DNA from 3 places in the Bacillus sp. T3 genome. Region 3 is predicted to be linked to each of the others. Evidence: predicted binding sites of a transcription regulator. Region 3 holds the regulator's gene; each other region holds the start of a gene.
What was found. The regulator Rex, encoded in region 3, represses fermentation and respiration genes when NADH is low (regulators of the CRP and FNR family bind a similar motif). The targets are predictions, from matches to a motif close to TTGTGAAATATTTCACAA.

Region 1: a site for Rex is predicted at 1,655-1,672, ahead of RGF10_RS21940 (L-lactate dehydrogenase). Genes of this name have one in related genera too.
Region 2: a site for Rex is predicted at 1,950-1,967, ahead of RGF10_RS19730 (TIGR04053 family radical SAM/SPASM domain-containing protein). Genes of this name have one in related genera too.

Annotation. Positions count from the first base shown of each region.
Region 1 is NZ_CP137761.1:4,273,088-4,276,373, forward strand. Features, by position in the region: gene RGF10_RS21935 (NCS2 family permease) at 1-321, opposite strand, end outside; purine riboswitch at 412-513, opposite strand; gene RGF10_RS21940 (L-lactate dehydrogenase) at 625-1,584, opposite strand; gene aspA (aspartate ammonia-lyase) at 1,911-3,286, opposite strand, start outside.
Region 2 is NZ_CP137761.1:3,861,490-3,864,775, forward strand. Features, by position in the region: gene RGF10_RS19725 (Crp/Fnr family transcriptional regulator) at 3-701, shown strand; gene RGF10_RS19730 (TIGR04053 family radical SAM/SPASM domain-containing protein) at 755-1,879, opposite strand; gene RGF10_RS19735 (ABC transporter permease) at 2,024-3,151, opposite strand; gene RGF10_RS19740 (ABC transporter permease) at 3,144-3,286, opposite strand, start outside.
Region 3 is NZ_CP137761.1:4,549,200-4,552,485, forward strand. Features, by position in the region: gene RGF10_RS23280 (CPBP family intramembrane glutamic endopeptidase) at 32-763, shown strand; gene RGF10_RS23285 (YdiK family protein) at 760-969, shown strand; gene RGF10_RS23290 (redox-sensing transcriptional repressor Rex) at 989-1,657, opposite strand; gene moaC (cyclic pyranopterin monophosphate synthase MoaC) at 1,682-2,182, opposite strand; gene RGF10_RS23300 (ABC-F family ATP-binding cassette domain-containing protein) at 2,329-3,286, shown strand, end outside.

The sequences.
Region 1 (3,286 bases), 280 kb from region 3:
ACCGGCAATAAATACTCCTGCTAATGCGGTTTCCCACGGTATATTCATCCCGATGCAGACAGTAAAGGTAAAGAAGGCGTTGATACCCATACTTGGAGCGATGCCTATTGGATAATTGGCAATCAGTCCGATTAACAGCGATCCGATAATCGCGGACAAGGCTGTTGCTGTGAATAAAGCTCCTTTATCCATTCCTGTTTGGCTCAAGATGACCGGATTAACAACTAAAATGTAAGCCATTGATAGAAAAGTAGTGATTCCTGCAATACTCTCCTGCTTATAGTTCGTATTGCGCTCGGAAAACTGAAAGTAATTTTTCATGGTGTAATTGTAACTCCCTCCGAATCTATTAAAAAAATCCTCCGGCACGCTACCGGAGGATCTGCAAAGGACAATAAATAGCTAGAGAAAGCCCGTATCATTGCCCCTTGTAGACAGGCCATTCTCGGCAGCCTGGTAGAGACGTTCAAGCCATATTCTTGAACTTATACAAGGTAAAACATTATTTTAGAATAACGATAATACTAACAAGGTTGAAGTACCTCGTCAATATGAACGGGCATTTTCAGCATATTAAGTTTATTTAGAAATTCTTTTAGTCAATTTCAAGCACGTTATACTACCTTAGTTAACAGCTTCAACCTGTGGATTCATGGTTGCCTTTAATACTTTAACAGAATGGTTAAATTGTTCTTGTTCCTTTTTATTCAATTTGATTTCAATGATTTCACGGATTCCACCGCGGTTCACGACTGCAGGAACACCGATGTAAACATCATTGTGACCATATTCTCCTTCAAGATATGCTGATACTGGAAGAATGCAGTTTTCATTATTTAAAATGGCTTTTGTAATCCGAGCAAGTGACATTCCGATTGCATAATAGGTTGCACCTTTACGTTGAATAATATGATAAGCCGCATCACGAACGTTTACATGAATTTTGTCTAAGACCTCGTTTTTGAGCTCGATGTTCTCCTCAAAGTAGTCTTCAAGCTTTTTAATCCCAATCGTCGCATGGCTCCATACTGGGAGTTCTGTATCTCCATGCTCACCAATGATATATGCTTGAACATTTCTAGTATCTACATTAAAATACTGTCCAAGTTCAAACTGAAGACGTGCTGAGTCTAGTACTGTCCCAGAACCAATTACTCGTTCCTTCGGTAAACCAGATTCTTTCCATGTTACGTGAGTCAAGATATCAACTGGGTTGGTTGCAATTAAGAAGATTCCGTCAAAACCGCTTTCCATAATGTTTTTTACGATTTGCTTAAAGATTTTCGTATTCTTTTCAACCAAATCTAATCTCGTTTCACCAGGTTTTTGAGCTAGTCCAGCTGTAATAACAACTAAATCAGCACTTTCACAATCCTGGTAGCTTCCGTTCCACACTTTGATAGGTGAAGGAGCGAATGGCATTCCGTGATTCAAATCCATTGCTTCGCCTTCTGCTTTAGCTTCGTTTACATCAATAAGGACTAATTCTTCGGCAATGCCTTGATTTATCATTGAATAGGCATAGCTGCAGCCTACTGCACCTGTACCAACTAATACGACTCGATTAATTTTTTTATTATTCATGATGATCCTCTCCTTAATGAAAATGGTTTTTAGATTTAATAACAGAATGATTTCTCGCTAGCGATTAAGTTTGTGAAATGTTTCACATGTTCTTGATAATCAAAGTATAGCACCTGTATGTGAATTGTTTCACATAGATTTGTGAATAAATTATGAATTTCTGATATTTTTCTTTACTTTTCCTTATGAATACCCTTACATTTTTAATTTCAGTTATTTTAACAAGAATGAACAATCCTACAACAAGGAAAACCCTCCTGTTGCATATGGCAGGAGGGTAAATCATTTAGATATTGTGTAACTTGGGGTGCACTTCAGCCGGAAGCTTAATCGCTTTCCAATAACGCGGCACCCGCGATTCCCGGATGGGTCATTTCATATGGATCAAGGATTAAGTCTAACTCCTTCTCTGTTAACACATCATATTTTAGACACAGATCACGAACTGGAGCACCGCTAAGTATAGCCTCTCTAGCAATTCGAGCAGCTACGTCATACCCAAGATGTGGATTAACCGCCGTAATAACTCCGGCACTCTTTTCGACATACTCTTTTAATCTTTCTTCATTCGCTACGATTCCTTTTACACAATTATCTGTAAAAGTACGAAATGCATTATTCATAATACTAATCGATTGCAGTAAATTAAAAACAAGCACCGGCTCCATCACATTCAATTCAAGCTGACCAGCTTCAGACGCAAGGCTGATGGTATGATCATTGCCGATTACTTGGAAGGCCACTTGATTAATCAACTCCGGCAACACAGGATTCACTTTTCCTGGCATAATCGAAGAACCCGGCTGTCTGGCAGGCAAGCTGATTTCTCCCAAACCCGCTCGCGGACCTGAGGCCATTAAGCGCAAGTCATTCGCAATTTTTGATAAGTTAATCATACAAACCTTTAATGCACTAGACACCTCAGTGTAGGCATCTGTATTTTGCGTCGCGTCGACAAGATGTTCAGCCCCCTTTAGTGGTAAACCACTGATGTCGGCCAGATGTTTAACCACTAATTTAATATAGCGCGGGTCAGCATTTAATCCTGTGCCAACCGCGGTGGCTCCCATATTCGATTCAAATAGGTTTTGGCGCGATCCTTTAATCCTATTTATATCTCGCTGTATTACGCGGCTATATGCTTCAAATTCCTGACCAAGACGAATCGGTACCGCATCCTGAAGATGGGTACGCCCCATTTTTATAACATGATCAAATTCTTGCGCTTTTTCCAGAAAAACCGTATGCATATCATCCATCGTAGCTAATAATTTTCCGAGTAAATTTAATACTGAAATATGAATAGCTGTTGGAAAGGCATCATTCGTTGATTGAGACATATTCACATGGGAATTAGGACTACAATGAAAATAGTCGCCTTTATCGTTCCCTAGTATTTCAATAGCACGGTTAGCAAGCACTTCATTCACATTCATGTTAATAGAAGTCCCGGCTCCTCCCTGAATTGGGTCAACAATTATTTGATCATGCCATTGCCCGTTAATCATCTCATCTGCTGCTTGGACGATGGCATCGCCAATACCGGAATAGAGATGCTTAACCTCCATATTGGCTAATGCAGCGGCTTTTTTCACAATCGCCATTGCTTTAATTAATTCTTCATGGATTCTGTAACCTGTAATTGGAAAATTTTCAACAGCTCGAAGTGTTTGGATCCCATAATACGCATCAGCCGGTACTT
Region 2 (3,286 bases), 690 kb from region 3:
CAATGCCTGATACAATAAAAGCCACAAAACCGATTCAGATAAAAGAATTACTGCGATTTACAGATCGAATCATTCATACAAAAAAAGGGACTTATCTTTTTCAGGAAGGGACAACAGCTGAAGAATTGTACCTCGTTATATCTGGAAAAGTCCAAATTAGTAAAATTACGTCAGATGGCCGCGAGTTATCATTAAGAATTTGCAGCGAAAATGATTTATGTGGTGAATTAACCTTGTTCACGGAAACTCCCAAGTATTTGTTAAGTGGTCTTGTCATTGAAGATGGAGAAGTAGCCGCGATTCGTAAGGATGTTCTTGAGAAAGAAATTTTTCAGAACAGCTCCTTAGCGTTTGAATTCATGAAATGGATGAGCGACCATTTCCGAAAAACGCAAACCAAATTTCGTGATCTCGTTCTAAACGGAAAAAGAGGAGCACTTTTTTCTACTCTTATTCGGATGACTAATAGCTACGGTGTTGAAAAGCCTGACGGAATTTTAATTGATTTACCCTTAACAAATCAAGAACTGGCAAATTTTTGCGGAACCTCTCGCGAGAGTACCAACCGAATCCTGAATGAGCTTAAACGGGAGAACATTATTTCCGTTAAAAAAGGGAAAATATTCATCCACGATTTGCAATATTTAAAGAAAGAAATTGATTGTGAAAATTGTCCAGCCATTTATTGTAGTATTGAATAAGTGATAAATTTTAGAAAGAGGCTAACCGCACTGGTTAGCCTCTTTAGATTATGCTAAACCTCTTGTTTTTTTCTTAAAGCTTTAGGAATATAGACGCAGAATGGCTCACTTTCAAGATAGTCGCCCGTCATCGCATAAGCTCTAGAGCGTGATCCACCACAGACATGACGGAACTCGCACTGACCGCATTTCCCTTTATACAAATCGGGGTTCCGTAATTCCTGAAGAACTGGTGAATTACGATAAATATCAGAGAGTGACTGCTCCCGAATATTTCCTACTTTAATTGGGAGCAAACCGCTTGGGTACACATCCCCAATGTGAGAGATGAAAATAAAGCCATTTCCATCGTTTACGCCCTTTGGAGCTCTTCCTAATCCATCGATTGAACCGGTTAGTCCCTGCTCGGTTAACGCATCTAAATATTGGATTTCTGTTGGTTGTTCTTTTGCTTCTCGCTTCTTTTGTTGAATCACAACACGACGGTAATGCTGTCCTGCAGTTGTTTTAATATCAAAAGGCACACGCTTGCTCAATTGGTATAGCCATGTAAATACTTGCTCATGCTGGACAGGCGAAATCATATCACTCGTTTGACCACGTCCAGTAGGCACGAGGAAGAATACGCTCCATAATACACATTCTAGCTTTTCAACCAGCTTTGCCATTTCTTCTAAATGATCAATGTTATACCTTGAAATTACAGTATTGATTTGCACTGGTATTTCAAGTTCATGCAAATATTTAATCCGTTCCATCGTTAAATCAAAGGAACCGTCTGTTCCGCGAAAATGATCATGGATTTCTGCTGTTGGTCCATCTAAACTGAATGCCCAGCGTGATAGCCCCACATCTTTAGCTTTTTCTATCGCTTCTTTTGTCACATTTGGAGTGGCACTCGGTGTCATCGAAACTCGCACACCTTGCTTTACTGCATATTCTGCAATATCAAAAACATCCGCGCGTTCTAGTGGGTCTCCGCCAGTAAAGACTAACATCGCACCATTCATTTCTTTTATCTGATCAATTAATGCTTTTCCTTCATCAAAGGATAGCTCTCTTGGGTCTCTTCTATATTGTGCTTCAGCTCGGCAATGCAAGCATTTTAATTGACAGGCTCTTGTTAATTCCCATATGACGATAAACGGATCTCGATTAAAATCTCGATTAAATCCCATTTTTACGCCTCCTATTTTTCCATTTCAATTGTGCTTGTGATTGTATTATAAGTCACTTTTTCTTTACTCTAAGTGAACTTCCTCACAAACCACCATTGTTTTTTGGGAAAATAGGTTAAAATACAAGTTTTTTGAAGAAAAACATCATTCATATTTAACTAAACGCAAGGCAATTAAAAGAAAGACGATTGTAAAAGCACAAAGTGCACTTACATCCTTTATTAGTGTCGCAGTATGTAGGCTGCCACTTATGATTTCTTCAAATCCTGCCATTGCCCATCTTTGTGGAGTTGCTAGCGCAATCTTTTTCATGAAGTCTGGCACTAACTCAATCGACCAATATACGCCTCCAAGCATACACGTACTCGTAATCACGATCGCACTTAAGGCAATAGCTTGTTGTTTTGTTTTAACTAACCCAGCTAACATCAAGCCGAAGCCAACAACACAAAGGATGACAAGCGAAGCAAAAGGAATGAGATAGAGTAAATTGCCCCATTCAGTGTCAAACATGAATTTCGTCATCACCATCAGCATTGCAAATTGGATCCAGCCAATCCAAAAATAAGCACTTAAATATCCGAAACTAATTTGTAGCTTTGTCGCTGGGGTGATCATCAGTCTTGACCAGGTACCACCCCTCTTTTCATCCAAAATGGTCGACGCCGCTCCTGAAAGGCCAAACATCATAAACATAATGGCAAAACCAACAAACATTAAATTGACTGCCGCTTTATTTTCATTATCCTTTTGAATGATTTGATGATCAACTTTTACACCCTTACTTGTTGCAACCGATTTTAATAGCTCTTTTACGGATGATTCATCGTCTATATTTCGAGCCTGATAGGAACTTAGGATGACATTTGCACTTCCTTCTAAATAAGGAACCAACCCCATGTATTGTTCACTTTTTCTTTGCACAATAACATCAAATAGTGGATCTGTCGCTTTAATTCGTTCCGTTACATTTTCTGGGATAACAATGGCCGCAATGGCTTCTTGCTCTTGAATGTTTTTTTTAGCTTGTGTTTCTGATACTGATTTCCATAAATATTGATCATTTCGCTTAAGCAAACTAACAATTTCTGAATGCAATTCACCTTTACTATCAACAATATTGACAATTGGTTTATTGTTTTCTGTATTAAGCGCCATTCCTCCAAAAATCAAACTAAATAATGCAGGCATGATCACCATCAATATCCATGCTGCAGGTGTTTTTAAAAATTGTGTCATATGTAGCCATTGAATACTCCAAATTCTACGCATAGCTACCCCTCCTTTCGAATAAAAGACGGGCAAGACCTATAATAAAAAAGACAAAACCAAGTCCTAATATCCCTGCTACTGCCGGTAGAATATCAGTTAACGAAGCTCCAGACATTAACTCGATATAGGTTTGCA
Region 3 (3,286 bases):
GCCTAGCTTTTTAAAAAGGAGTCCATTTATTTTGAAAAAGGAATATTGGTTTATCTTAATTGCCTATCTCACCATGCAGTTATCGAGTTTTATTGGAATTCCGTTAACCACTTTCATTGGAACCAGATTTGGTCAATCGGTGGACGAAATGAGAACCTTGTCCGTTCCAATCTGGCTCGTTGCCAGCTTCACCATTACTCTAGTCATTATTCTGTGGATTCTCCGTAAAGAGTCAACAACCACAGCTTATCGTGAAAAAGCAAATCCATTCAGCTCGGTAATTTGGGCGATTACAGGTGTTTTTTTAGCATTATTCGCACAAGGAATTGCAGCCCAAATTGAAGCGATGATGGGGATTAAGACAGGCTCTGATAATACCCAACAAATTATTAATATTATCGAAAGCTTCCCTATTGTCATTTTTGTTAGCTCGATTGTCGGACCAATTTTAGAAGAAATCGTGTTTCGAAAAATCATCTTTGGCGCACTCTATCAACGGATGAACTTCTTTCTATCGGCCTTGATCAGTTCGATTATTTTTTCTTTAGCACATATGGAACTTGAACATACATTGCTTTATTCTGCCATGGGCTTTACCTTTGCCTATCTCTATGTCAAGACGAAACGGATTATAGTTCCGATTTTTGCCCATGTTGCGATGAATTCACTTGTCGTTGTTATACAAACCGTCTTTAAAGAAGATATCGATCGAATCATCGAACAATCAGAAAAAATTCAAAGCTTTATCGGAGGATTATTATGAGACTCTCACCTTTGTTTTCCGCTTTTTTCCACATCATCCTTGCTTGTATATTTACGTACTTTGCTATCGATAACGTAAATCAATTCGGATGGGATATTTTTAGCTTCATCCTTGTTCTCCTAGCAACCTTTGATTTTGGTTCAGGCTTAAGGTTGATTGCCCTTCACTTTAAACTTAGGAAAATAATCAAAAAAAATGAGCCATAATTAAGTGGCTCATTTTTCATTATTCTTCATCTACTTCAATATCTTCAATTTTTGGATAATGCTTTAAGAAATATACAAGTGATTGCAGCTCAACCGCTAAATCAATATGATGAACCCGAATAGTAGACGGGACATTAAGTCGAGCTGGTGTAAAGTTTAATATTCCTTTAATCCTCACACTAGTCAGTCTGTCCGTAATTGGTTGCGCCACTGGCGCTGGGATGGTTAAAATCGCCACATGAATCTCTTCTTGCTCAATAATCTTCTCTAACTCATCCATATGGTAAACAGGAACATTCCCTATCTTTGTTCCCACTTTTCCCTCGTCCACATCAAAGGCAATTTCAATCTTTGTATTATTATTTTTTAAAAAATTATAATTTAAAAACGCCGTACCTAAATTCCCAACTCCAATGAGCGCTACCTTTGTCAGTTCATCCTGATCTAACGTTTTCCGGAAAAAGGATAGCAAATAGTTTACATTATAGCCATAGCCCTTCTTCCCTAATGCACCAAAATATGAAAAATCTCGACGAATTGTCGCAGAATCTACTTTTACCGCTTCACTTAGCTCTGCAGATGAAACCCGTTGTTTACCAGATGTATGCAAATTTTTCAAAAAGCGATAATAAAGTGGTAACCGTTTTGCAGTCGCTTGTGGAATTTTTGTTGTATGATCGTTCGACATTTCATCACTCCTCTCTCATTAAGCTTATTTCAATCGCTCTTCTCTAATAAAATCTCCATTTTTGCCGCCAGTTTTCTCAACTAAATACGTTTTTCCAATAACCATGCCTTTATCAATTGCCTTACACATATCATAAACCGTTAACGCACAAACCGATGCAGCTGTTAACGCTTCCATTTCAACACCTGTATTCCCTTTCGTTTTAACCTTTGCGGAAATATGCAATGTATATTCATTGTCTTCCTTTTCTTCTTCCCAGCCAAAGGAAACATCCACTCCATTTAATGGGATTGGATGGCACATCGGAATGATTTCCCACGTTTTTTTGCATGCCATTACTGCCGCAACCTGAGCAACAGCTAGAACATCACCTTTTTTCATTTCATTATTTGTGATTTTTTCATATATATCATTGCTAACTGTTATACTTGAGCAAGCCTCTGCGGTCCTTATTGTTTCTGGTTTGCTGCTCACATCGACCATTTTCGCACGGCCTTCTTCATTAAAATGAGTAAATTCTCCCATTCATTTAACACCTCACTAAAAGAATCATACACTATTTTTTCCAACATGTGTGAATGAACTTGTATCTTTCTTCACAAGCTTCGAGTTATTGATGATATCCTTATAATACGATACACTAACTCTATCGTAATAGAGGTGAATATAAAATGATATTATTACAAGTTAATCAATTGAATAAATACTACGGTGCAGACCTTATTTTATCGAATATTAAACTAGAAGTACAATCACGCGATCGAATCGCTTTAGTTGGTAGAAACGGTGCAGGAAAATCGACCTTGCTTAAAATCATTGCTGGCCATATGTCCCATGACTCTGGTGACATTATGAAGCCCAAGGACGTTACCATTGGCTATTTGGCACAAAATACAGGCCTCGAATCGGAGCTGTCGATTTGGGAAGAGATGCTGACGGTATTTGCAACATTACAAAGTTTAGAGAAAAAACTGCGGCAGTATGAATTACAGATGGCGGATCCAGAAGTATTTAATGTTTCATCCGTCTACGAAAGAGTTTTGAAAGAATATGACACCCTACAGGTTCAATTTAAAGATATGGGTGGCTATCAATACGAAGCCGATATTCGTTCTGTGCTTCACGGCTTGAATTTTCACACGTTTGACTATTCAACCAAAATCTCTAGTTTAAGTGGCGGTCAAAAAACTCGCCTTGCTCTCGGCAAATTGCTATTAACAAAACCTGATATTCTTATTTTGGACGAACCGACCAACCATCTTGATATCGATACATTATCGTGGCTTGAGCAATATTTGCAAAATTACGAAGGCGCCATTTTGATTGTATCCCATGACCGTTATTTTTTAGATAAGGTCGTTAATCAAGTATACGAAATGTCCCGACAGCAAATTTCAAAATTCGTCGGCAATTATAGCTCTTATTTGGACCAAAAAGCTGCAAATTACGAGCGTGAAATGAAAATGTATGAAAAGCAACAAGATGAAATTGCTAAATTAGAGGATTTTGTTGCCCGAAATCTAGCACGTGCATCTACCACTAAGCGAGCTCAAAGTCGTCGCAAACAATTAGATCGGATGCAAGTCATGTCAAGACCACTAGGCAACGAAAAATCTGCAACGTTTTCCT